2 regions of the Paenibacillus sp. KS-LC4 genome follow, and region 2 is predicted to be linked to the other one. Evidence: a T-box and tRNA genes for the amino acid it is inferred to sense, from the RefSeq annotation. Region 2 holds a T-box; the other holds one or more tRNA genes.

Region 1 (10,176 bases), 2.9 Mb from region 2:
TCAACACCATGCTGTAAGTACCATTGCTCAAAACCTTTGCAGCCTTAAATGAATAAACTGCTTGTTCCAGAGCAGCGCTGCCGTCTTTTACTTGTGTTTCTGTCGCTAGCGGGTTAGTTGTAATAGCTTTCGCAGCATTAATTGCCGTTTGCAGCTTCGCTTTAGCCTCAGCAGGATATTTATCCATTACTGTTCCCTCGGCTGCTTCATCGTGCAATTTTTGAGCGGCCGTTATGCTTGCTTTCAAAGCTGTAGCATCACCTGTACCAAAGCTCAAGCGAATGTTATGATCCGCCTCATAAGGCTGTCCTGATCTCGGATCAATGACAGTCGGCATGGAAATATGAACCTGAGCGTCCAGCAGCGCTGTCAAATCACTCACTTTGAACTTAACTACTCTTGTATTAGCCAATGTATCTGTGCTTACAATCATAGAGTCAACTAGTACGCCGTTTTCCTTCACTTTGAAGGCCGTAACGATACTGCTGTCTTTGATTGTAAAGCTGACAAATGTGGAGCCGTCAACTGAAGTTACATTTGCAGGTTTCAGGAAGTAGCTGTCCATGCTGGAGAATGCCTGATTAGTTGCATGTAAAGCTGCATAATTAATTTGACGGTTTGCTGATGCTTTAAATGCCGTCACTGCTTGCTCCAGTGTTGTGTTGGCGCTGATTAATTGCGGTCTTGCAGCCGACAATTGCTCAGCTTTCGCTGTAGCAGCTTCAATAGCAGTAAGAAGCGCTGCTTTTGTATTGCTATCGTATTGACCAGTTGCTGTACCTACTACCGCTTGATCATGCAGCTCTTGAGCAGCAGCAATAGTAGCCTTTAACGTCTTGAACTGTTCGGAGTTAAAGCTCAAATATACGGATTTAGTTACTGAATTGCTTTCATATTGCAGGTAAGATAGCCCTTGGAATGTGCTATCTAATGCATTATCATTTCTCACTGCAACCTGATAGATCGTTTGGTCTGCATCAGACAGGCTGTTCACTTTATAAAATGATGGCGAGATGGCAGTCGAAAATCCGCCGTTTCTCGACGGGGAAGAAGCTTTCAAAGCAGACTCGTCAACCGCTGCTTTAAACGGAATATTGGCAACTGTATGTTTGACCATACCTTGCAGCAATGTGATTTGCGAAGCGAAATCTCCTGCAAACTCCGAAATTTCAGCATCGCTTGCAAGTGAGTTCAGAACAATAAGATCGAGAACGTGCGCATTGTAGCGTTGGCCTTTTACGAATGCCTCCTCCGTTTGCAAAGCAAGCATGGCATCATTGACTTGTTTTTGGGTGGCATCCTTGTTAAAAGCCCAGCCATTTGCCGTATGAATGGCGTTTTGCATACGAAGCTCATAATTATATGGATACTCTCCATCGCTTATAATGCTCGTTCCACTTCCGTTATCTGCCGTCCCCGTATTTTTAACAGTAGCAGCAAATGCCCCTGCATCTGTTATAGCTTGGAACAAAGCAATTTTGCTGACGCTAATTCGTCCAGCCTCATATTCTTTTTTAGCCTCATTGAGAATGGCGTAGGCCGCTTTAATCAATTCAATATTGCCACCTGCCGATGAAGCGATGCCGTCCGCCAATTGAATCGCATTATAAAGCTTTGTTTTGGAGCCAGCAGGGTAGAAGCCATCTCCTGTACCTTCATAAGTGCTTTCATAAACGGATCTTGTAACTGTGAAAAGCTCATTCAGCTTCTCAAGTGTTACCGCTTCACTGCCGCTGCCATTGTCACCGCCGCCATCTACTGGACCAGTAGGAAGCGTTGTTGTGTCCAAATCGAGCTGTAGGTTATACCAGTTGTCATAACTTGCAGCCGGTATAACGACATGTACCAAAATATCCTGACGCTTGCTCAAATCAGCTATATCGATTCTTGCCTTAGCAGAATCTGGGTTCGTTCCATCACCAAGCAAGATCGGCGTTACCGGGGCATACCCATCTAGACCTGTAATCGTTTGACCATTAATCGTTGCCTTTTCTTGACCATCCATTCGGGAAGAAAAATGTTTAAATGCTGTATATTTATAAAATTCATTTTCAAATTGAGCCTTGCCGTCTTTAACGATTAGTTTACCTGTGTTCTGAACAACAACCATCTGCTCCAGAACTGAAGTTTCATTCGTATTATCTTTCAAATAACGAAAGCTGATTGGATATTCGCCATCCGGCACCGTTGTAGTCGCCGCTTGAGCAATTGGACCAATGCTTGCTACTTGCAGCATTAACACGAATGCCAGAAGCAATGCTACCACTTTTGTATATTGCTTTTTCACCCTGCTTACTCTCCTTTTAACCGTTCATTTATTTCCACTATCTCTATGTCTCGCTTGCAAAACCTTGTAATTCCCTAACATGCTGATTTACCCGGCAAAAGAACGGTCTGGTTAAATCAGACCGTTCTTCTTACTCTATCTTTGTTTAATTTGTGCGAATGCTCTTACAGATCCCAACCGAATTTGATGTCGTGAACCGTGTTATAGCCATTTGGGTAGCCTGGGAATGGCGGCACTGTAACGTGGATTTTAGCAACAGTATCAACATTCAAATTATTTACTACGAAAGTAAATTCTTTATCACCGTTTGCAAGAGTAGTTGCATTAACAACCGTGTAAGAAGAACCGCCATCATTGGAAATGCTCAGCGAGTTGATGTAGCTGCCGCCGGAGAAGGACAAAGTAACGGTTTTATTATCCGATGCAAGGCTTGCTGGACTGTTTGCGTATGCGTCAGCATAAGAAACGGTACCGTCTGGCTTCAAAACAGTGAAGTTCAGCGAAGTTGCTGCAAATGCGGAGCCTACTTGAACAACCAAAGCAACAGCCATAACCAACAGCATCAAAGGCATCATTTTTTTGAACGATTTAATCATAATTATAAACACTCCCTATTATTCGTTTTTGGTTTTGGTTTTGTTTTTACGATACACATACATAGCAGCTCCTGCTAAAATAACGATACCAATAACCGCAAGTGGCGTCGCCCAATGATTGGAGCGCTCTTGAAGCGGTTCTACCTCTGCCGCAGCTTCTACAGAAACGGTATCCGCTGTATTAGCACTGCCTGCATCCTCAGCCGTCACTTCGCCCTCGGCGGCACTGGCAGCTTCAACAGCTTCGTCTGTTTCTGCTTCTAATACTGCCTTCTCCACTTCCTCTGGTGAAGCCATTGCCTCCTTTGCAGGAGCAGTTGCATCAGTTAACGCTTTTGGAGTCGTTACAGCTTCAGGAGAAGCACTTGCTGCTGCTTCCTTAGATTCTGTCGATAATGGGGCAGCGCTTTCCACTACACGGCTGTCAGCTGTACCTTTTTCTTCGGCAGCAGGTGACGTTGCTTGAGCAGAAGCCTTTGGTGCTGCTGTAGCTGCTGCCCCGGCATTTATATCCTTAGCAGGTGCCTTCGTCGCTTTCGGGGAAGCAGACACCTTAGGAGTCGGTGTAGCAGTTGGCTTTGTTTCCGCAGATGCTGCAGGTTTGGGAGTTGCCTCCGTTATCGCTGGAGTTTCTGCCTTGCTTACAAGCTTCAGGCTGCTCGAATCAAACACAAAACGTATAGTGTAGTCATGATCATAATCAATATCTGGAACTGTGACATGAATTTTAGACAGCATCGCTTGGGACAAATCGTCAACGCTGAACTGCACAACCCGCGTATCATTAGCCTTACTGCTGCTGATTACCTTCGTGTTCACGTAACCTCCACCGCCAGGAACTTTAAACTCTGTTACCCAAGCACTATGATTAATTTGCAGCTGCACTGTTATTTTCCCGTTTTCAACGATAGCCTTCGCAGGCTTTTCCCAATAATCATTTGCCATAGATGCAGATTCATCTTCAGCCTTCTTGATGACGTAATCAATCGTATATGTACCGTCTACCATGCTCTGCGCATAAGCTGCCGGTGCTGCAAGAAGAATCATAAAACAAACAATTAAGAAAGCTGATATTGGGAGTTTACGAATGAAGTCTCTCTCCTCCTCTCCTGTCGTATGGAAAAAATAGTTTAGAAAAGGTAGACAACAATCAAGCTAATGATTATCATTATCAATTGAGTGCCAAAAAAAATACCTTCTCTTCCCCTCTCCTAAGTCTGCTCACCATGCCCTTCACAGCTCTTAAGAATGTCTAGCAAATGCTTTCTCAGCTGCTCGACAACTTGATATTAACGTAATTGCATTAATTTTGTCAATCACTTATTTTAATAATTTTTGTTTTATTTTTCTTTATATGATTTCAAACCTTGAGGTATGATACATATTTTACTGATAAAATATATTTATTTTATACTAACACATTAAAATATGATAATTTTCAATTCAAATTTTATGAATTTAATTTTTCAATGCTAATATTATTTTTCTATATATTGTTTATCCCTTATTGACATTGATTATCATTTACAATATCATTATTTTAATAATAATAATCATTATCATATCGGATTGGGAGGATTATATGAAAATTTTATACCCTGCAATGCTGGCTCTGCTTCTCTTAGCTGCAGCAGGTTGCTCGCAAACGGTTGATTCGAATGCTCTACAGGGGGTTACAAGCAATGTTGAAAAACAGAATGCCATAGCCATAACCGATTTTGCAGGAAGGCAATTAACATTTGCTGCTGTCCCTTCGCATATTGTAGCGTTAAGCAACGGTGAAGCCGATATTATTTATGCCCTTGGGGGAACTCTCGTTGGCCGCCCTACCTCCTCCGTTCCATTGAGCAACGAAGAAGCAGAGGCCGTCCAGCAGATTGGCTCTACTCACGAGGTTGATTTGGAGAAAATCGCCTTTTTGAAAGCGGATGTCGTTCTGGGCAACAATCCTATGAATACAAAGGATATCCCCACTATTGAAAGCATTGGAGCCAAAATGGTACTCTCCTCTGCCCACTCTATAGACGATATTAAAAAGCAAATTACGCTTTTAGGCCAGCTTCTTCAGAAGCAGCCGCGCGCGGAAGAGCTTATTGCCGAAATTGACGATAAGCTTAGCCAAATTGCTGTCGATGCCAGCACGAACAAGACACGAGCTCTCTTAGTGTACGGTGCTCCTGGTACCTTTATGGCTGCACTGCCCAACTCCCTCAGCGGCAATATTTTGGAGATGGCTGGCGGAGAAAATATTGCTTCCGACTATGAAGCACTTCAAAGCTATCCCCAATATGCCCAGCTCAACTCTGAGAGAATTATACAGTCCAATCCGCAAGTTGTCATGATTATGACACATGGCAATCCTGAGCAGGTAAAGGATGCCTTTCTTAAGGAAATGCAAAGCAATGCAGCCTGGAATGGATTAGATGCTGTCAAAAACAATGCTATCGAAGTGCTGCCTGCCGAGCTGTTCGGCACAAACCCGGGAACCCGTATAACGGATGCGCTCACCCTTATGATTGAAATGCTAGATCGAGAGAAGAAGCAGCCATGAATAAAACAGAGCGAAGCCGCCGGCGCAAATGGTCGATCATCATTGCGCCTCTTATTTTGCTGCTCGTTACTTATTTCGGTCTCGTTTACGGCTCTGTCCCGATTACGTTAAAAGAGATTGGCCAGGTACTCACCTCCGATGCCGATCCCCGTTACGAAACCATTATTATGAATTTAAGAATGCCCCGTGTCATTATAGGCCTGCTGGTAGGCGCTTGCTTAGCTGCTTCAGGTGCTCTATTACAAGGTGTCATGCGCAATCCTCTGGCCGATCCCGGCATTATCGGGGTTTCGGCTGGCGGCGGTCTTGCCGCTGTCATCACAATGGTTGTCCTTCCGCAGCTTGGCTATATGCTGCCAATAGCAGCCTTTTTAGGCGCGAGCTTTACTTGCCTGCTGATCTATTTGAGCGCATGGGACAAAGGAACCTCGCCTATCAAAATCGTGCTAGCAGGCGTAGCCATTAATGCACTGCTCGGAGCTGTAACAAATGGACTTATGGTCGTCTACAGCGACCGTGTACAATCGGTTCTCCCTTGGCTTGCAGGTGGGCTAAACGGAAGAAGCTGGAGCCATCTCTCCTTCATGGCACCTTATGCCATAGTCGGCCTGCTGCTCTGCTTCCTTGCCATTAAGCCTGCCAATGTGCTGCTGCTTGGCGATGACTCCGCTCAACTGCTTGGACAAAAGGTTCAAATCCAGCGCTTTCTGCTCATCATTTTGGCTGCACTATTAGCCGGTGCTGCCGTCAGCGTAGCTGGATTAATCGGTTTTGTGGGGCTCGTCGTCCCACATGCCGTTCGTTTAATTATCGGAGACGACTACCGCTTTCTCCTTCCGCTTTCTATCGTCGGTGGAGCAGCATTGGTCGTTTTAGCAGATACATTCGCACGTACCTGGTTTGATCCGATTGAGCTTCCTGTAGGCATTCTTCTCGCCTGCCTAGGGGCACCATTCTTTCTCTACTTATTACGCAAAAAGGGGGCAATTCGATGAATGCTGCTATCCACATCGAAAATGTAGGCTTATCTGTTGGTGCTTTTGAAATGGAAGATGCCAATATGATCATTCCTACTGGGAAAATCACGGCCATTGTAGGTCCTAACGGCTCTGGAAAATCAACCATGCTCAAGGTCATTACCAAGCTGCTTACGCCAGATAAGGGCGAAGTATTTATTAATCAGAAGCCGCTTAAAAGCTACAAATCCAAAGAATTTGCCAAGGATATTGCGATGCTTACTCAATCCAAAGAAATGATTCCTGATCTAACGGTGCGTGAGCTCGTTTCCTTCGGGCGTTCACCTCACAAGCCTCTATTCAAAAACAAAATGACGTACGAAGACAACGACATCATAGATTGGGCATTAACCATTACTGGCACGAAACGTTATCAGCATCAAATGTTTTACACTTTATCTGGAGGTGAACAGCAAAAAGCGCGAATCGCCATGGCGTTAGCGCAAAAAACAAATATTCTTCTGCTCGACGAGCCTACTACTTTTCTCGACATTGCACATCAATTTGATGTACTGGAGATGCTTCAACAAATTAATCGGGATTATCAGATTACAATTGTTATGGTTTTACATGACCTCCAACAAGCAGCAGCATACTGTGACCATATGATTGCTATGAAACGCGGATTAATCGCCATGACAGGCGAGCCCCAAATGGTTTTAACCTCGGAGTTTTTAAAAGATGTTTACAACATGGATGCCCGTATCAAATTTGATGAGGGCTATCCTATTATTATCCCAAATCCAAGAAAAAATCAGGAGGATACTAAAATGATTATTGTAACGAATGCATCCCATATTACAAAAGGCAATGCCCATAAGCTGATCGAGCGTTTCGATCGTGTCGGTGACGTAGAGAAAGCAGAGGGCTTCCTTGGTCTTGAGGTATTGTTGACAGAGAAAACGAAGGACTATGAGGAGGTATCCATTGTGACGCGTTGGAATACGAAAGAGGACTTTAATGCTTGGACTCGCAGCGATGCTTTCCGTGATGCCCATTCCCGCCGCGGGGGAACACCGGACTATATTATCTCCAATACGATTACATTCTACGAAGTCAAAGTCATCAGAAACCCAATTGCTGCGGTTAATTAGCCCACGGCTTTAATCAATTAGTTGTGTTCCTATAAAAAAGAAGCTTGCAGAGCCACTCTTCACGTGGGATTGCAAGCTTCTTACGTATATAAGCTATCGCTCTTATGTGTTGCTTCCAAATAAAAAAGCCTGCTCTTGCGCTTCAATTGCTGTGCAAGTTCAGACATACTGTAAAACTTATAATGGTCGGGACGACACGATTTGAACATGCGACCCCCTGGTCCCAAACCAGGTGCTCTACCAAGCTGAGCTACGTCCCGAAATAAAAATGGAGCGGACGACGAGATTCGAACTCGCGACCCTCGCCTTGGCAAGGCGATGCTCTACCACTGAGCCACGTCCGCAAAAAAATATGGTGCGGTCGAGAGGACTCGAACCTCCACGGCTGTTACACCACTAGAACCTGAATCTAGCGCGTCTGCCAATTCCGCCACGACCGCATATTTTTTTTGAAAAAGATGGTGCCGTCGAGAGGACTTGAACCCCCAACCTACTGATTACAAGTCAGTTGCTCTACCAATTGAGCTACAACGGCATAGAATGAAAGAATGGCGGAGCTGACGAGATTCGAACTCGCGGTCTCCTGCGTGACAGGCAGGCATGTTAGGCCTCTACACCACAGCTCCGTATTCAAAATCATAATGGTGGAGGCTGAGGGGATCGAACCCCCGACCCTCTGCTTGTAAGGCAGATGCTCTCCCAGCTGAGCTAAGCCTCCGAAATAATATGGTGACCCGTAGGGGACTCGAACCCCTGTTACCTCCGTGAAAGGGAGGTGTCTTAACCACTTGACCAACGGGCCATGATCATGCTTAAAATCAATCAATGTACGTTGCACATTGAAAACTGGATGCGAAAGACAAGCTCTGAACCTTTAGCGTGTTATTAGGATAAGCCCTCGACCGATTAGTATTCGTCAGCTGCACGCATTGCTGCGCTTCTACCCCGAACCTATCAACCTCGTCGTCTTCAAGGGGTCTTACTAAATTGGGAAATCTCATCTTGAGGGGGGCTTCGCGCTTAGATGCTTTCAGCGCTTATCCCGTCCGTACTTGGCTACCCAGCGGTGCTCCTGGCGGAACAACTGGTACACCAGCGGTACGTCCATCCCGGTCCTCTCGTACTAAGGACAGCTCCTCTCAAATTTCCTGCGCCCGCGACAGATAGGGACCGAACTGTCTCACGACGTTCTGAACCCAGCTCGCGTACCGCTTTAATGGGCGAACAGCCCAACCCTTGGGACCTACTTCAGCCCCAGGATGCGATGAGCCGACATCGAGGTGCCAAACCTCCCCGTCGATGTGGACTCTTGGGGGAGATAAGCCTGTTATCCCCAGGGTAGCTTTTATCCGTTGAGCGATGGCCCTTCCATTCGGTACCACCGGATCACTAAGCCCGACTTTCGTCCCTGCTCGACTTGTTGGTCTCGCAGTCAAGCTCCCTTATGCCTTTGCACTCTCCGAATGATTTCCAACCATTCTGAGGGAACCTTTGGGCGCCTCCGTTACATTTTAGGAGGCGACCGCCCCAGTCAAACTGTCCACCTGACACGGTCCCCGAACCAGTTTCATGGTCCTAGGTTAGAACTCCGATACGATCAGGGTGGTATCCCAACGTCGCCTCCACACAAGCTGGCGCTCATGCTTCAATGGCTCCCACCTATCCTGTACAGATCGTACCAAAGTTCAATATCAAGTTACAGTAAAGCTCCATGGGGTCTTTCCGTCTTGTCGCGGGTAACCTGCATCTTCACAGGTATTAAAATTTCACCGGATCTCTCGTTGAGACAGCGCCCAAGTCGTTACGCCATTCGTGCGGGTCAGAATTTACCTGACAAGGAATTTCGCTACCTTAGGACCGTTATAGTTACGGCCGCCGTTTACTGGGGCTTCGGTTCACAGCTTCGGGTTACCCCTAACCGCTCCCCTTAACCTTCCAGCACCGGGCAGGCGTCAGCCCGTATACTTCGCCTTACGGCTTCGCACAGACCTGTGTTTTTGCTAAACAGTCGCTTGGGCCTTTTCACTGCGACCCCCTCGGGCTATTCACCCTACCGAGGTACCCCTTCTCCCGAAGTTACGGGGTCATTTTGCCGAGTTCCTTAACGAGAGTTCTTCCGCGCGCCTTAGCATGCTCTGCTCGCCTACCTGTGTCGGTTTGCGGTACGGGCACCTTCACCTGGCTAGAGACTTTTCTCGGCAGCCGGAGTGCATGACCTTCGCTACTGTAATTTTCGCTCCCCATCACAGCCCAGCCTTACGATGAGCGGATTTGCCTACTCATCAGCCTCACTGCTTGGACGGACTATTCCATCAGTCCGCGTCACTGCCCTTCTGCGTCATCCCATTGCTCATAACGGTTTACGGTGGTACAGGAATTTGAACCTGTTGTCCTTCCACTACGCCTTTCGGCCTCGCGTTAGGTCCCGACTTACCCTGAGTGGACGAGCCTTCCTCAGGAACCCTTAGGCTTTCGGCGGACAAGATTCTCACTTGTCTTTTCGTTACTCATACCGGCATTCTCACTTGAATACAGTCCAGCACTCCTTACGGTATACCTTCAACCTATATTCAACGCTCCCCTACCCAAGTACCATTCGGTACATGTCATAGCTTCGGTGGTGTGTTTAGCC
Region 2 (10,176 bases):
CGCAGAGGTTGATAATGATGCCTCGCTGATACAGCTTGTTCGTACAGCCGTTTCCCAAGCAGAGGCAGGCGCGGATATGATCGCTCCATCCAACATGATGGACGGCTTCGTGGGCGCTATTCGCGAAGGCTTAGACGAAGCGGGCTTTACGCATATTCCGATTTTGTCCTACGCGGTCAAATATGCTTCCGCTTTTTATGGACCGTTTCGTGAAGCGGCGCATTCAACACCGCAATTCGGCGACCGCAAGACGTATCAGATGGATCCTGCCAATGCGCGCGAGGCGCTGCGGGAAGCGGAGTCTGACGTCATTGAAGGCGCGGATATGCTAATGGTTAAGCCAGCGCTTGCGTATATGGACGTTATTCGCCTGCTTAAGGAGCATTTTGACCTGCCGGTGGCAGCGTACAATGTGAGCGGCGAATATGCGATGGTAAAAGCGGCAGCGGCAAATGGGTGGATTGACGAGCGCGCTATCGTATTGGAGACGCTGACCGGAATGAAGCGGGCTGGTGCGGACATTTTGATTACGTACCATGCGAAGGATGCGGCACGCTGGTTGAAAGGGGCTGAATAGTCGATGAATCATTCATCTACAGGCAGAAGCGATACACGCTCACGCGAGGCATTCGCGCGGGCCAAGCAAGTCATTCCCGGCGGTGTGAACAGTCCGGTTCGCGCTTTTAAATCCGTAGGCTTGAACCCGGTTTATATGGAGCGCGGCCAAGGCAGCCGCGTATTTGATATCGACGGCAACAGCTATATTGATTACGTCGCTTCATGGGGACCGCTCATTATGGGTCATGCGCATCCCGAAGTTGTCGAAGCGATCAAGCGTACCGCAGAAAAAGGCACCAGCTTTGGGGCACCGACTGAACTGGAGACGCTTATGGCGGAGCTGGTGTGCGAGCGCTTGCCTTCGGTCGATGTGGTTCGGATGGTCAACTCCGGCACAGAAGCGACGATGAGCGCTTTGCGTCTTGCACGCGGCTTTACGAAGCGCAGCAAAATCGTCAAATTTGAAGGCTCTTATCATGGTCATGCCGACAGCTTGCTCATTAAAGCGGGTTCCGGTGTGGCGACGCTAGGCTTACCTGATAGTCCCGGCGTTCCAGAGAGCATTGCCTCGCAGACGATAACCGTGCCTTACAATGATATCGAGTCGATCAAGCTCGTATTTGAAAAATATGGCGAGGAAATTGCCTGCGTCATCGTCGAGCCGATTGCCGGCAATATGGGCGTAGTTCCGCCGCTTCCGGGCTTTCTGCAAGGCCTGCGTGATATAACGGAGCAATACGGCAGCCTGCTTATTTTTGATGAAGTAATGACCGGTTTTCGCGTCCACTACAGCAGTGCGCAAGGGCTGTACGGAATTAAGCCAGATATCACTTGCTTCGGCAAGGTAATCGGGGGCGGATTGCCGGTCGGCGCTTATGGCGGCAGACGCGATCTGATGGAGCTTATAGCGCCGAGTGGTCCAATTTATCAGGCGGGCACGCTGTCCGGCAATCCGCTGGCGATGGCTGCTGGTTATACGACGCTCAAGCTACTGACGCCGGAAACATATGAGCTTCTGGAGCGCCAAGCGGTTCGGTTGCAGCGCGGCTTTGAAGCAAATGCGAAGGCGGCTGGCATTGCTTCGACGATTAATCGTGTCGGCTCGATGGTATGTCCGTTTTTCACCGAAACGCATGTCATCAATTACGATACAGCCAAAACATCCGATTTAGAGCGCTTCAAGGCGTATTTTGCCGCTATGCTGGAGCTTGGCGTGAGCGTCGCTCCATCGCAGTTTGAAGGCATGTTCGTATCGGCTGTCCATACCGATGAAGATATTGATGCAACGATTGCTGCCAACGCGGCTGCTTTGAGCAGATTGTAGTTCTCTAGCAAGCAATAAGCTAGGCGATGGCATTTCAAAATAGGAGGTTTCATTCCATGCCAATGCTTCACTATAAGCGGGCGGGGGAGTGGCTTGAGCTGGATTGGCAGGAGCTGTCAGAAGGCTCATGGTCTGTGCAAAAAAACGACGGGCAGCCTGGAGAAAGCACCGGATCACTCGAGGCCGGCAGTCATCCGCATTACGTGCGGCAGTGGCTGCTGGCCCGTTCTCTTTTTCCAGAAAAATGGATTAATCGGCTGTTCTCTATCGGAGGCATCCGTTTTGACGGACAACGTGTTCAATTGCTCGCTTTTCCCGCTGCTGATCCGCATAGCGATAAGTTGTATCGCCAAGCAAAGCTATCGCCGAATGCTCCGCGCCCTATCGTTCTGTACGAGGATGATTTTTGCCTCGTTCTATATAAGGATGCGGGCATGGCTGTGCATGGCACAGGCGCCAATCAGGCAGGAACGCTGGATGAAGCGGCGGCACGTCATATGCTGCTGAAGGGAGATCCGCTGCCTGTTCGGCACATCCACCGTCTTGATGATGATACCTCGGGTCCCGTCCTTTATTCCAAAAATGATTTCGCCCAGTGGAAGCTGGACGAAGCGATGCGCCGCAAGGCGATCGACCGCCGCTATATTGCGTTCGTTCAAGGGCGGCTGCGCCAGGGCGCAGGCACCGTTGATGCTCCAATTGGCAAGGATCGCCATCATCGCTCCAGAAGGCGTGTTGCACCGGGCGGTGATTCCGCTGTAACCCACTATGAAGCGGTCGAAAACTATGGAGCGGCTACGCTTGTCCGTTTGCAGCTGGAGACGGGTCGAACGCATCAAATTCGCGTCCATATGAGCCACTTGGGCCATCCGCTGCTTGGCGATGCGCTTTACGGGGGCTCTGTGAAGCTGCTGAAGACGCAGGCGCTGCATGGTGAGCGACTTCTGTTTGCCCATCCGTGGACGGATTTGCCTGTGGAGGTTGCGGCCCCGGAGCCTGATTGGCTTGCCGAATTAAGAGCTAAATTGTAGCTGCTGCAAAAGATAGTCATGCTCTCCCCCCCTAGCCCATATAGATAATTAGTGAGAGTAGCATTTTTAGCCCAAGCATTGTTTAAATGGGTCAGTATAGGGAGGGAGGACTTGAGCGTGACGGATCAAACGAAAGGCTTGCGCTTTGATGTGTATGAACGCGTACATCTGTCGGATGAAGTTGCCGATATTGATGAGCTGGAAGAAATTGAGCTTGTGCCTCGCATTCAGGTTGTTGAGCAGGGGGAGCACGCAGTATTAAAAGGCCAGCTGCTGCTAAGTGGCGTATATCGCAGTACGAATGAAGCCGCTCCGCTTCAGGTGTTGGAGCATTTCATCCCCGTCGAGATTACAATGCCGCTCAATCGGATTTCGCGGCTGGACGATGTGACGGTGGAAATTGATAATTTCGACGTCGATTTGTTGTCATCGCGTACGCTTAACATTACCGGGGTGTTGTCGCTTCGGGGCATTCTCGTAGAGCCGCAGCAGGAGACGGAGGAGGCGTGGCGCGAGGAGCCATTCACCGTCGTCCATGATCGTGCAGATACGAGTCAGGCATCGTTCGAAGAGGAGCTTCGGCGGAGTGGTGACGAACCCTTTGCAGCTGACGAGGCCGCTGAGGTCGCAAAGATTGCTCTGGGAGCGCAAGCGGAGCCTTATTTTGCTGGACAGGAAGGGCAATTGCCTTTCAGGGGCGAGCAGGAGGAAGCTGAGGCGTTTAATGGGGCTGCTCAAGAGCTCAATGAGTCTGATTCTGGTCTTGAAGCTTACAATGCTTATAATGAGCAGGCGTATGAAGAGGCTGACGAGCGCGAGGAGGCAGAGGAAGGACCGGAGGCTGGTGTTACGATCTCGCCTTCGCCGCGTGATACAGGCTGGTCGGCAGCCGAGTGGTTTCAGGAGCAAAATCATTCCGGGTCGCAGCCGAGCTTTAACACGAATTTTAATTCACCGCCTGCTTATGCGCAGCAGCCAGCTGTAACTGGGCTGGGTCATGGCATTGCGCAGGATAGGCAGCAGGGAGCTTCTGCCTATCAGCAAGCGGAGGATCTTGGCTGGAGCCCGGGGGGACAACCGCTTCAGGAAGAAGAAGCCTACATTCCGGCGGCAGCAGAGCAGAGCGGCCACGACGCTTCTCCGTGGCAGGAGAGCGAGCTCGAACGTTTAAGCGAGTGGCAGGAGGCGGAGGAAGCAAGTGCGGAGCCGCAGGCAGAGCCTGAGAAGCAGGAGATGCGCATAGCCTTTGGCAGCAAGGCGCCGGAAACGGCGGCATCGCCTGCATCAGGCGTCGGGCTTGTGACGCTGCTGCAAACGAGCAAGCGTGAGCAATTGGCGCGGCAAGCAGCGGAGCAGGAGGCAGCGGAATATGCGTTGGAGCAGACGAAGGCACAGCAACCCGCAGGCGATGAGATCGAATGGCGCAATTTGTTTTTGAAGCAATCCGATGAGCGGGAATTCCGTAAAATTCGGGTATGCATCGTGCAGCGCGATGAGACGCTTGATTCCATTGCGGTGCGCTACAGCTTGAATCCGCGGGAGATTTTGCTATACAACGGCTTAAATGAGTCGGCGGTGGAGGAAGGGCAGCTGCTCTATATTCCATAGCGCACATTAATTTATCTAATCAAAATACAACGTTCTTCAGCGCCTGTATTAGGCAGCTGAAGAACGTTATTTGCATTTATATAACTTTCAAACAGCTAATCTATCAAGAAATAATTGTAAACTTATTTTTCAACAGGTATACTAAGTGAGATTTATTTCATTTAAATACATGTTATAGGGTGGGTTCGATGGGGAAAATGTACAAGCTTATTATTACCATTATTTTAATTCTAAGCCTGCCATCCACTAGCTTTGCGGCCGTAAGTCAAAGCAGTGAAGGGAAGGAAGAAAGGATCAGACATGCAGTACAAATTTATTATGATTTGAATTCTAGCAAGCTTGTGGTAAAGACAACCGAAATCAGCTTCGATACAGGAAAAAGAAAGATGAACGAATACACATTTAATGATAAAGATATTCAGCTGAATAGTGCGGATGGGTATATTCATGAAAATAAATCTATAATTAGCATTTCACCAACTAGTGTAAAAGCATATGCTGCCATTATGCAAAAAGGTAAGACGGAGAAGTATACTAAAAACTTTTTAATCACACTTTATGAGTTTGACTATAATACAAAAACGGTTCGTAAAATCAAGCAATTTAAGGATCAGACGACTGCCTATTCATCCAGGTTGATTCATCTATATCGTTCATTAGGAATCTACTCTATTTATTCTGAGAAAAAGGATGAATATGACTATTTTTCTTTAAAAGATAATAAGCGTGCCTACTCTGGTGGATTAATAATTGAACCCCGAGAGGTGGTTGATACACAATTCACATTAAATCCGCATCCCAAATCGGGGGGCTACGGGGTATATTGCCCTGACAATAATTACGTTAATTGCCATCTTGTCAATTATGGTGGAGGGAAGGGAGAAACGGTTAAAATAACCTCTCACCAGAAAACAAATCATACAAATGGACCAATGGATGCAACGTTTTTCTTTGGGACAACAACGGTTAGGAAGCAAAATGAGACAATCAATGCTCAAATAAAATGGACAGTGACAGGTACAGTTAAGGGTAGCAAAAGTATTTTGTTTCAAGGTCCTGCAACTCATTTAAAAACGTATGTGTCTCCTTCAAATAAATATCTAGTGTTAATCGCAGAAACACAGGTGAAAGATGCTGTTACAGCATCTGTTGTTTATATTTATGATTTGAAGTCGCTAAAGCTTATAAAAAAATATAACTCGGAGTATAAGGCGACTGCTGAAGGCATTAATTGGCTTTCAGATGAGGTATATATGATTCAGTATTATTTTGCAAGGCCTGCTAGCTATCCACCTTTCATTTATTATATTCCCTATGGCTTAAGTTTGCCTGTTACGTATGAAGAAACGTGGCAATGGGGCGTGGATACCTTTAGTCACAAGGAGATGTTTTATTTAACACGTCCCTTAGCAATCACATCAGGCGGAGCATATTTACGCTATAGTAATCAACCTGCTTTTATTATGAGAGGAAAATATTATGTCCCATTAAAAGAGTTTTCCGAAGGGTTTAAATTGGATTATAGCATTGGCAAAACAGATATCGAGTTTACAAGAAATGGTCGAACAGCAAGGCTGCCGATTAAGGATAGCGGTGTTATTCAGTTGACGAACAACACCTTTGTTCCATTAGGTGACTGGAATATAGAGTTGGGCTTGAAGGTGCAAAGTCTTCAAAAATCCCTTTGGAATAACGAGCTTTCCTTATCTGATGCCGAGCGGAAAAATGGCTTTGGTTTGCAGGAGTAGCTTAACGATTAATTGGATGGGCAAATGTGAGAGGTCATCCGAAATAATGTACTAGCCTTATTTGACTTTTTTTCACAAAGAGTGTATCATTAAATAAATATGTCTTTAAGTCAACGAACGACGTTGAAGGGGAAGAGTACGCAGCCAAGCCTTCAGAGAGCGGAGCCGTTAGTGCTGAGAGTTCCGCAGGATTTTACTCGTACAAGTCGCCCTGGAGTTGCTTGAATCAAGCGGATTGCCATTCGTGAATTCAAGCCGGCCACAGCCGTTATCTGTTTGAGTGCCGCGCAGCTGCAAGACGCGCGGAACAAAGGTGGTACCACGGAAGCTAACCTTTCGTCCTTTGCTATAAGGGCGGAAGGTTTTTTTGTATTCAAAATTAAGTATGGATGCCATTATGCGATATGTGGAGGATGGAGCTTATGTCTGAAAATCAAACGACGCCGGCGATGCCGACGACCTACGACCCAAAAGCCGCTGAACTGAAGTGGTATGACTTCTGGATGAATGGAAAATTTTTCGAAGCGGGTCAGCGCCCAGAGGCCGAGACTTATACGATCGTTATTCCCCCGCCGAATGTAACGGGCGTTTTGCACATTGGGCATGCGCTCGATTTCACCTTGCAGGATATTCTCATTCGCTTTAAGCGGATGCAGGGCTTTGATGCTCTGTGGCTGCCGGGAACGGACCATGCAGGCATTGCAACCCAGACGAAGGTGGAGCAGAAGCTGCGCGAGCAAGGACAATCCCGCTACGATCTCGGACGCGAGGCTTTTTTGGAGCAGGTATGGGATTGGAAGGAGCAATACGCGGAGACGATTCGCGGCCAATGGGCAAAGATGGGGCTGTCGCTCGATTATTCGCGTGAACGCTTCACACTTGATGAGGGGCTGTCCAAGGCTGTTCGCGAGGTTTTTGTACAGCTGTACAAGAAAGGCCTTATTTACCGCGGCAAAAAAATCATCAACTGGGACCCGGCTGCGAGAACGGCCTTGTCCGATATTGAGGTTGAGCATAAAGAGCTGAACGGCCATTTATACCATTTGCAATATCCGCTTAAGGATGGCTCAGGGCATATTACGGTTGCGACAACACGTCCGGAAACGATGCTTGGCGATAGCGCGGTTGCCGTTCATCCTGAAGATGAGCGTTACCAGCACCTGATTGGCCAAATGATCGTATTGCCCGTTATCGGTCGTGAAATTCCAATTATTGGCGACGAATATGTAGATAAGGATTTTGGCTCCGGTGCTGTTAAAATTACGCCTGCCCATGATCCGAATGACTTTGAGGTAGGCCTTCGCCATGATCTGCCGCAAATTATCGTGATGGACGAGTCCGGCAAGATGAATGCGGAAGCTGGCCCTTATGCGGGACTGGATCGTTTCGACTGTCGCAAGCAGCTTGTGCAGGATTTGCAGGAGCAGGGCGTGTGCGTGCTGATTGAGGATCATGTTCATCAGGTAGGTCATAGTGAGCGCAGCGGTGCAGTTGTTGAGCCTTACCTGTCAACGCAATGGTTCGTTGAAATGAAGCCGCTCGCTGAACAGGCAATTAAAGCGCAGAAATCCAGCGAAGGGGTAACCTTCGTTCCGGACCGTTTTGAGAAAATTTATTTGCACTGGATTGAAAATGTACATGACTGGTGTATTTCCCGTCAGCTGTGGTGGGGACACCGTATTCCAGCTTGGTATTGCGATGCCTGCGGTGAAATGCATGTAGCACAAGAGGAAGTAACGAGCTGTCCATCTTGTGGCAGCACGGAGCTTCGCCAGGATGAGGATGTTTTGGATACATGGTTCAGCTCAGGTCTGTGGCCGTTCTCGACGCTTGGCTGGCCAGAGCAGACAGAGGACTTAAAACGCTACTATCCGACGAATGTTTTGGTGACGGGCTACGATATTATTTTCTTCTGGGTATCCCGAATGATTTTTACCGCATTGGAGTTTACGGAGCAAAAGCCGTTCAAGGATGTGCTGATTCACGGTCTCGTACGCGATGCGAATGGCAATAAAATGTCCAAGTCGCTTGGCAACGGCATCAATCCGCTGGAGGTCATTGAACAGTACGGCGCTGATGCGATGCGCTATATGCTTTCGACAGGCAGCACGCCGGGACAGGATTTGCGCTTCCGCTTTGAGAAGGTTGAGCAGGCACGCAACTTTGCGAATAAAATTTGGAATGCCTCGCGTTTTGCGCTGATGAATCTGGAAGGATTCGCAGCGAGCGACATTGATATTACGGGCAAGCTAGGTACGGCGGATCGCTGGATTTTGCACCGCCTGAACGAAACGGTTCGCGAAGTAACCCGTTTGATGGACAGCTATGAGTTTGGAGAAACGGGACGCCAGCTGTACAATTTCATCTGGGATGACCTATGCGACTGGTATATTGAGTTTGCGAAGCTTAACCTCTATGGCAACGATGAAGAAGCGAAGCAAGCGACAAAATCGGTGCTCGCTTATGTGCTTGACCGCACGCAGCGCCTGATTCATCCGTTTATGCCTTACATCAGTGAGGAAATTTGGCAGCATCTGCCGCATGAAGGCGAGACGATTACGCTTGCCGCATGGCCGCAGTACGATGCTGCGCTAGAGGCGCCTGAAGCAGTGAAGGAAATGGAGCTGCTGATGGATATTATCCGCTCGGTGCGCAATGTCCGCGCGGAAGTAAATGTGCCGATGAGCAAAAAAATCGAGCTGTTGATTAAGCCAACGAGCGAGGCTGAAGCGGTCATTCTGACTCGCAATGAAGAGTTTGTCCGCCGGTTCTGCGGAACCTCGAAGCTTGAGACTGGTCTTGATTTATTGGCTCCGGATAAGGCGATGAGCGGTATTGTAACGGGTGCGGAGCTGTACTTCCCGCTTGCAGGGCTGATTGATATTTCGCAGGAAATCGCAAGGCTTGAGAAGGAGCTTGCGACGCTTAACAGCGAAGTAACCCGCATTGAGAAAAAGCTGGGCAATGAGGGCTTTGTAGCGAAGGCGCCTGCGAAGGTTATCGAAGAGGAACGCTCCAAAATGAAGGATTATGCGGACAAACGCGATAAGGTTCAAGCTAGAATCGCGGATTTGCGCGGATAGACACCGGGAAGAAAGAAGGCGTTTCTACGATGACAAATCATCTCTCAGGCCAGCCGGAAAGCGGCGGGCTTCAGTCGTACCAGGAAGCGGTGGATTGGATAAATGGCCTTATTCCGTTTGGAATAAGGCCTGGTCTTGAGCGGGCTCTAGTATTGATGGAGCGGCTTGGCAATCCGCATCGCAGATTGAAGTTTATCCATGTCGCTGGAACGAACGGCAAAGGCTCTACCTGTGCTTTTTTGACGAGCACGCTCATTAAATGCGGTTATGATGTTGGTACGTTCACATCCCCATACATTACGAAGTTTACGAATCGTTTTCAATATAACAATGCGGATATTGAAGAGCAGACGCTGCTTGAGCTGTCGAATATGCTAAAGCCTGTCGTTGAGGAAATTGCGGCAACTGAGCTGGGGTCTCCTACGATGTTCGAGGTGTCTACGGCGCTGGCTATATTGTATTTCGCTAAAGTAACCTATCCCGATTATGTCGTATGGGAAACGGGGCTTGGCGGACGAATGGACGTTACGAATATTGTGACGCCTGTTCTCTCTATCATCACCAATGTCGGGCATGACCATATGGATCGCCTTGGTGATACGCTGGAGAAGGTGGCAGCGGAAAAGGCAGGCATTATTAAGCCCGGCGTTCCTGTTGTGAGTGCGGTTACGCAGCCAGAAGTGATTGAAGTGATTCGGCAAAAAGCGATCGACAGCAAAAGCTCGCTCTATTTGTTAGGCGAGCAGTTCAGCGAGACGGCGCTTTCGGTCCGCGAGGATGAGCAAACGTTCCGTTTTGATGGGCTTTTCCGTCCGATTCATCCA

Evidence for each region. A T-box is a leader RNA that pairs with one kind of tRNA and senses whether it is charged. The one in region 2 lies ahead of V5J77_RS08030 (valine--tRNA ligase), so its partner is inferred to be a tRNA-Val.
Region 1: it has a tRNA-Val gene. The T-box ahead of V5J77_RS08030 (valine--tRNA ligase) is inferred to sense a tRNA for this amino acid. The anticodon was not compared.

The regions. Positions count from the first base shown of each region.
Region 1 is NZ_CP145905.1:5,234,770-5,244,945, forward strand. Features, by position in the region: gene V5J77_RS22175 (NEAT domain-containing protein) at 1-2,287, opposite strand, end outside; gene V5J77_RS22180 (NEAT domain-containing protein) at 2,452-2,883, opposite strand; gene isdC (heme uptake protein IsdC) at 2,902-3,930, opposite strand; gene V5J77_RS22190 (ABC transporter substrate-binding protein) at 4,466-5,434, shown strand; gene V5J77_RS22195 (iron ABC transporter permease) at 5,431-6,429, shown strand; gene isdG (heme oxygenase) at 6,426-7,544, shown strand; tRNA gene V5J77_RS22205 (tRNA-Pro) at 7,728-7,804, opposite strand; tRNA gene V5J77_RS22210 (tRNA-Gly) at 7,814-7,888, opposite strand; tRNA gene V5J77_RS22215 (tRNA-Leu) at 7,898-7,984, opposite strand; tRNA gene V5J77_RS22220 (tRNA-Thr) at 8,004-8,079, opposite strand; tRNA gene V5J77_RS22225 (tRNA-Asp) at 8,094-8,170, opposite strand; tRNA gene V5J77_RS22230 (tRNA-Val) at 8,187-8,262, opposite strand; tRNA gene V5J77_RS22235 (tRNA-Glu) at 8,272-8,346, opposite strand; rRNA gene V5J77_RS22240 (23S ribosomal RNA) at 8,431-10,176, opposite strand, start outside.
Region 2 is NZ_CP145905.1:1,862,589-1,872,764, forward strand. Features, by position in the region: gene hemB (porphobilinogen synthase) at 1-577, shown strand, start outside; gene hemL (glutamate-1-semialdehyde 2,1-aminomutase) at 581-1,882, shown strand; gene V5J77_RS08015 (RluA family pseudouridine synthase) at 1,939-2,913, shown strand; gene V5J77_RS08020 (LysM peptidoglycan-binding domain-containing protein) at 3,031-4,521, shown strand; gene V5J77_RS08025 (hypothetical protein) at 4,710-6,269, shown strand; T-box leader at 6,384-6,616, shown strand; gene V5J77_RS08030 (valine--tRNA ligase) at 6,692-9,352, shown strand; gene V5J77_RS08035 (folylpolyglutamate synthase/dihydrofolate synthase family protein) at 9,382-10,176, shown strand, end outside.